3 regions of the Vibrio sp. T3Y01 genome follow, and region 3 is predicted to be linked to each of the others. Evidence: predicted binding sites of a transcription regulator. Region 3 holds the regulator's gene; each other region holds the start of a gene.
The links. The regulator PurR, encoded in region 3, represses purine synthesis genes. The targets are predictions, from matches to a motif close to TNANGNAAACGTTTNCNTNA.
Positions count from the first base shown of each region.

Region 1: a site for PurR is predicted at 1,296-1,315, ahead of glpX (class II fructose-bisphosphatase). Genes of this name have one in related genera too.
Region 2: a site for PurR is predicted at 1,165-1,184, ahead of pyrD (quinone-dependent dihydroorotate dehydrogenase). Genes of this name have one in related genera too.

Region 1 covers NZ_VTXJ01000021.1:26,637-28,912, forward strand. The annotation lists gene F0232_RS19240 (1,4-dihydroxy-2-naphthoate polyprenyltransferase) at 1-120, shown strand, start outside; gene rraA (ribonuclease E activity regulator RraA) at 194-712, shown strand; gene zapB (cell division protein ZapB) at 808-1,050, opposite strand; gene glpX (class II fructose-bisphosphatase) at 1,375-2,276, shown strand, end outside.
Region 2 covers NZ_VTXJ01000012.1:39,126-41,401, forward strand. The annotation lists gene F0232_RS14335 (NAD-glutamate dehydrogenase) at 1-1,006, shown strand, start outside; gene pyrD (quinone-dependent dihydroorotate dehydrogenase) at 1,312-2,276, shown strand, end outside.
Region 3 covers NZ_VTXJ01000005.1:152,282-154,557, reverse strand. The annotation lists gene torD (molecular chaperone TorD) at 1-296, shown strand, start outside; gene purR (HTH-type transcriptional repressor PurR) at 613-1,617, shown strand; cyclic di-GMP riboswitch class I at 1,788-1,873, shown strand; gene F0232_RS07555 (TfoX/Sxy family DNA transformation protein) at 2,001-2,276, shown strand, end outside.

The DNA of each region.
Region 1 (2,276 bases), on a different contig from region 3:
GTTTGGGAAACCGAAAAACCCGCTCAAATAGCACCTATGATGCCGGTGATTGTGAAATGCTCGCTGGTTACTAACCTATTGTTTGCAGGGGTTGTCGTAGCTCAAACTCTATTGAGTTAATTGAGACTAATCATTGCAAAGGGATCAAGCACCGATATACTCAAAGTAAGCTCATTGTTCAAAAGGTATACTAATGGAATACAACACTTCAGCACTGTGCGACATATATTTGGATCAAGTTGATGTCGTGGAGCCAATGTTCAGCAACTTTGGTGGACGAGCCTCTTTCGCAGGACAAATCACGACATTAAAGTGCTTTGAAGACAACGCTCTGATCCGCTCGGTATTAGAGCAAGATGGTTTAGGGCGTGTGTTGTTAATCGATGGCGGCGGCTCACTGCGTAAAGCGCTAATCGATGCTGAAATGGCCCTACTTGCCGAAGACAATGAGTGGGAAGGTATTGTGGTGTATGGCTGCGTTCGCGAAGTCGATGAGCTTGAAGACATGAACCTAGGCATTCAAGCACTGGCTTCTATTCCTGTTGGAGCAAGCCAAGATGGTGTCGGTGAGCTAGACGTACCTGTTAATTTTGGTAGCGTGACCTTCTTACCGGAAGATTACCTCTACGCCGATAACACGGGCATTATTCTTTCAGCCGAACCTTTGGATGTTGAACTTGATCTCGATGCTGATGAAGAAGAGGTCGAGTAACTCTAGCTCTGCATAAATCACTCACATTAACCACGAACACAAACAAAAACGCCCGCTACTGAGTAGCGGGCGTTTTTTTAAATCTGAAGAGTGAATTACTCTACTTCATCCATTTTACCAAGAAGGTTACGGATGCGATCTTGCCATGCAGAGTGCTCCTCTTGCATCTGCTGAGTTTTTTGCTCTAACTCGTGACGGCTTGCTTTAAGCTCACCAGCTTCAGTTGCTAGTGCTTGTTTCTCTTCTTTAAGCTCTTCCACTTCCATTTGAAGAAGTGCAATCGTATCTACTGCTGTTTGAATTTTTGCTTCTAGTTGCTCTAGTACTTCAAAAGACATTCTGGCCTACCTTTAAGTTATCCATTTGATGGTGAAGGTTCACTCCACTTATTTCCCCATTCTACTCAGCAGAGCAAGGATAAACACTCAATATATTCGATATTTTGCGCCATTCGATGAAAAAAACAGCGCTTTTTACCGAATATTGACGTTAATTCTTACAGTCACACTCGCAAACCAATTATTTTGATGAATATTAGTGGTTTTTCACTGCTCATTGATCAAAAGCAATCTCCAAAAAGCAAAAAGGCAAACGTTTCCTTTTGGATATGGTAAAATCCGCCGCGAAATTTCTATTCCCCCTTTGAAAATTTTGGAGTCCGCATGAAACGCGATTTAGCAATGTCATTCTCTCGTGTCACAGAAGGTGCAGCACTGGCTGGTTACAAGTGGCTTGGCCGTGGCGACAAAAACGCTGCAGATGGCGCTGCTGTAGAAGTCATGCGTAGCCTACTAAACAAAACCGAAATCAGCGGTGAAATTGTTATTGGTGAAGGCGAAATCGATGATGCACCTATGCTATATATCGGTGAAAACGTAGGTGTAGGCGGCGACGCTGTCGACATCGCAGTTGACCCAATTGAAGGGACACGCATGACAGCAATGGGCCAATCAAATGCATTGGCAGTATTGGCTGCAGGCGAAAAAGGCAGCTTCCTAAAAGCGCCTGATATGTACATGGAAAAATTAGTAGTTGGTCCTGGTGCTAAAGGCGCTATCGACTTAGCTCTACCGTTAAAAGAAAACCTAGTAAACATTGCTAAGGCTCTGGGTAAAACACTCGACACGCTAGTAGTCACCACACTGGCTAAGCCACGTCACGACCAAGTGATTGCAGAGATGCAAGCGATGGGCGTTCGTGTATTCGCAGTGCCAGACGGTGATGTAGCAGCATCAATCCTAACCTGTATGCCAGACAGCGAAGTCGACGTAATGTACTGCATCGGCGGCGCACCTGAAGGTGTAGTTTCTGCCGCAGTAATTCGCGCGCTGGACGGTGACATGCATGGTCGTCTACTGCCTCGTCACGAAGTGAAAGGCGATACAGAAGAGAACCGTAAACACGGTGAACTTGAGCTAGAGCGTTGTGCTGAAATGGGCGTAACCGCTGGTATCGTATTGAAGATGGAAGACATGGCGCGCAGCGACAACGTTGTATTCTCAGCAACGGGCATCACTAAGGGTGACCTGCTAGAAGGCATTTCTCGTCAAGGCAATATCGCTAC
Region 2 (2,276 bases), on a different contig from region 3:
CGGTAAGATGGTTCTAAAAGAAGATCTTGTGAGTGATGATATTGCGAATGATGAGTTCCATGCGCAACAATTGATGCAATACTTCCCAACAGAGTTACGCCGTAACTATTCTCAACACATGGATAACCATCCACTGCGTGCAGAGATCATTGCGACGGCTCTTGCTAACCAAATGGTTAACGAAATGGGCTGTAACTTCATCACTCGTCTACAAGAAGAGACGGGCGCAAACATTGTCGATATTGCGAATGCTTACGCGGCATCACGTGAAATCTACGGTTTGGGTCAAGTGCTTAAGAGCATCCGTGAACTGGACAATATCTCTAGCTCAGAAGCTCAATATGAGTTGCTGTACCATGTACGTCGAACACTACGCCGTTTAACACGCTGGTTACTAAGAAACCGTACTGGCAAACAATCAGTGAAAGCACTGGTTGAACTTTACCAAGGCGATGTAGTAGCTATTACTGAGAAACTGGATGAAAATCTGGTTGCTTCAGAAGTAGAAGAGCATCAAGCAATGGCGCAAGTATGGATTGACCAAGGCGTTACAGCAGAATTGGCAAATTCAGTAGCTCGTCTGTCTAGCTTGTATTCAGCACTGGATATATCTACAGTGGCTCGTGAAACGGGTAAAACAGTACAACAAGCGTCTAAACTTTACTTCAATCTGGGCGACCGTTTGTCTCTGCACTGGTTCTTGAAGCAGATCAATGGCCAAGCCGTCGACAACAACTGGCAAGCATTGGCACGCGCTGCATTCAGAGAAGATCTGGATTGGCAACAACGTCAATTAACAGGTCAAGTACTTAACTGCGGTTGTGGTTCGGATCTTGATGTGATCAAAGCGCTCGACGATTGGATGGAAAGCAATTCTGTTTCTCTACATCGTTGGGAAAGTATCCTGAACGAATTCAAAGTAGGTTCTGTTCACGAGTTTGCTAAGTTCTCAGTTGCGTTGCGCGAATTGATGCTACTGAATCTAAACTGCATGTCGAAAGACTAACGATTAGACTCAAGTAAAACGATTTAAGGGCAGGCCATTTGGTCTGCCTTTTTCGTTTCGGGTTATGATTGCTTACCCTGGAAAGTGAGTAGCCGTAAATTCGTAATGTCTCAAACCGATTCACTGGATAGTGAATTAAAGAGTGCTAACTGCCTAGATAACGGTAACGTTTGCTTAATAAAGAAGCTCATTCGTTAGCAAACTCGATTATCTTACCCTTACAGACAGTAATAGATTGAATAGTTGGGTAAATAAGTAAATAATATCGCCCCGTTTACACGGGGCTTTTTTCTATCGGAGGCACAATGCTTTACCGTCTAGCCAGAACTGGCTTTTTCCAACTTGATGCCGAAAAGGCACATGATCTTGCAATTCAAAATTTCAAACGCTTTACCGGCACTCCCATTGATCTTTTGTATCGCCAACAATTACCTCATCGACCTGTAGAATGCATGGGTCTTACTTTTAAAAACCCAGTTGGCCTTGCGGCTGGCCTAGATAAAAACGGCGAGTGTATTGATGCATTTGGCGCGATGGGTTTTGGCTTTGTAGAAGTAGGGACTGTGACGCCACGTCCGCAAGCGGGTAACGATAAACCTCGTTTATTCCGCCTTGTTGAAGCTGAAGGTATCATCAACCGAATGGGTTTCAATAACCTAGGTGTAGATAACTTGATTGAGAATGTTAAGAAGTCAAACTACGACGGCATCTTAGGTATCAACATCGGTAAAAACAAAGACACGCCAATTGAAAAGGGCGCAGAAGACTACTTGATCTGTATGGAGAAGGTATATCAATACGCGGGTTACATTGCGGTAAATATCTCTTCACCAAACACACCAGGGCTACGTTCTCTACAATACGGCGAAGCACTTGATGATTTGCTGTCTGAGCTGAAAGCAAAACAAGCTGAACTAGAAGAGAAGCATGGTAAGTATGTTCCTCTAGCTCTTAAGATTGCACCGGATCTAAGTGACGACGAAATCAGCCAAATTTGCGAATCATTGATCAAAAATAAGATCGATGGTGTGATCGCAACAAACACGACATTGGATCGTTCAATTGTCGAAGGCATGAAACACTGTGACGAAGCCGGTGGCCTAAGTGGACGTCCAGTTCAGTCTCGTAGTACTGAAGTAGTTCGTAAACTTCACCAAGAGCTAGGTGACCAACTGCCGATCATCGGGGTAGGTGGCGTTGACTCTTATGTTGCTGCAAAAGAGAAAATGATGGCAGGCGCTAAGCTTGTTCAGGTTTACTCTGGCTTTAT
Region 3 (2,276 bases):
TGGCTAAGCACAACTTAGTGGTTAACCAAGATCTAAAAGAACCAGCAGACCACATCGCTATTGAACTCGACTTCCTAGGTAACCTAATCATTCGCTCTAATGAAACAGAATCAGAGGAAGAGTTAGAAAAGTCGTTCGAAGTTCAACAGCAGTTTATTGAGCAACAGCTACTCACTTGGATTCCAAAGTTCAAGGTTAAGTGTCATGAGGTTGATGAGTTCGGTTTCTATGCATCAGTATCATCGCTGCTACTGGCATTCTGTCAATTAGACACTCAATATTTGGCTGGTGAATAGCTTATTAGATGACTAGGTAAATAAATTCAGTAGAATGTGACAATTCACCCGGATTTCTGGGTGAATTTTATTGCGAGTATTTTCTAGTCAGTCTAAAATTGTGACCGCAAACGATAAAATATGAAACATTCACGAAATGCTATGCTTATTAAGTTTCAGAGCATTTCGGTGTTAAGACAAGCCGCTCAATAGCGGTTTTTTGTTTTTTAACACTTTAGTACCCAAAGAGCCCTACACGTTTAAGCTCTTAGTTAGGTAGCTTAACGGCTACTTCATTCCGTACTTTGGGGAAAGTAGCTTCTAATAGGATAAAACCATGGCCACTATAAAAGATGTCGCTCGCTTAGCCGGCGTATCAACAACAACCGTTTCTCACGTAATCAACAAAACCCGTTTTGTTGCAGAAGCGACTCAAGAAAAAGTAAATAAAGCGGTAGACGAATTAAACTATGCACCAAGTGCTGTTGCTCGTAGTTTGAAGTGTAATTCAACACGAACCATCGGCATGCTAGTGACTCAATCAACCAACCTATTCTTCTCAGAAGTTATCGATGGTGTTGAGAGCTACTGCTACCGTCAAGGTTACACTTTGATCCTGTGTAACACGGGTGGTATCTATGAGAAGCAACGTGACTACATTCGAATGCTTGCAGAGAAACGTGTAGATGGCATCTTGGTTATGTGTTCAGACCTAACTGAAGAACTGAGAGAGATGTTAGACCGTCACGCTGACATCCCTAAAGTAGTCATGGACTGGGGCCCGGAGAGTTCTCAAGCAGATAAGATCATCGATAACTCTGAAGAAGGTGGCTACCTAGCGACTAAATACCTAATCGACCGCGGTCACTCAAAGATTGCTTGTTTAAGTGGCCACTTAGACAAAGCGGCGTGTGTGGAGCGTATCGCTGGTTACAAGCGCGCTTTGGAAGAAGCTAACATTACTGCAAATGACGACATGATCATCGAAGGTAACTTTGAGTGTGATACTGCCGTTCTAGCCGCTGACAAAATTGTTGATATGGAAGATCGCCCGACAGCTGTATTCTGCTTCAACGATACCATGGCACTAGGCTTGATGAGCCGCCTACAGCAGAAAGGCATCCGTATCCCTGAAGATATCTCTATCATTGGCTACGATAACATCGAACTGGCTGAGTACTTCTCTCCACCATTGACTACCGTTCACCAACCGAAGCGCCGTGTCGGTAAGAACGCCTTCGAAATTCTGCTTGAGCGTATTAAAGACAAAGACCATGAAAAACGCGTCTTCGAAATGCACCCAGAAATTGTTGAACGTAGTACAGTTAAAACGTTAAATTAACTGATAAATTGAGTTTATTTTCATCAAGCGCACCTTTGGGTGCGTTTTTTTTATCAGCAACTAAAATAAACCTAGTTTCATATAATAAAGATCATTAATTGAAGCAGTATCACACTTTGAAATAACAAGTGTGAGCCTCATTCAACAAAAACTTTATTCTATTCAATCAGTCACGCACAGGGCAAATCACTTGAAAAGGTGAGACGCAAAGCTTCCGGCCTAAACCACTCGTTGGTATGGTAGCGGGGTTACCGATGGCAAAATGCAGTAACTACTAATAATTTAGTAATTTACGGCTTATTGACAATGTAATTGCAACATTTTGCTAATCTCTCGGACCTGCTTATTTGGTGGCGTAGTTCAAATACACCGAGATAAATAACATGGATAAACCGATACTAAAGGACTCAATGAAGTTATTTGAGCCCCTAGGAAAAATAAAATCACGCTCAATGTTTGGTGGATTCGGTCTTTTTGCTGATGACACTATGTTTGCTCTGGTTGTTAATGACCAGTTGCACATACGAGCAGACAAAGGCACAACAAAACAGTTCGAGCAACAAGGGTTTCAACCGTACGTCTACAAAAAGCGTGGTTTCCCTGTCGTAACTAAATATTTCGCTCTACCCGAAGGCTTATGGCAAGACCAAGAGAAAATC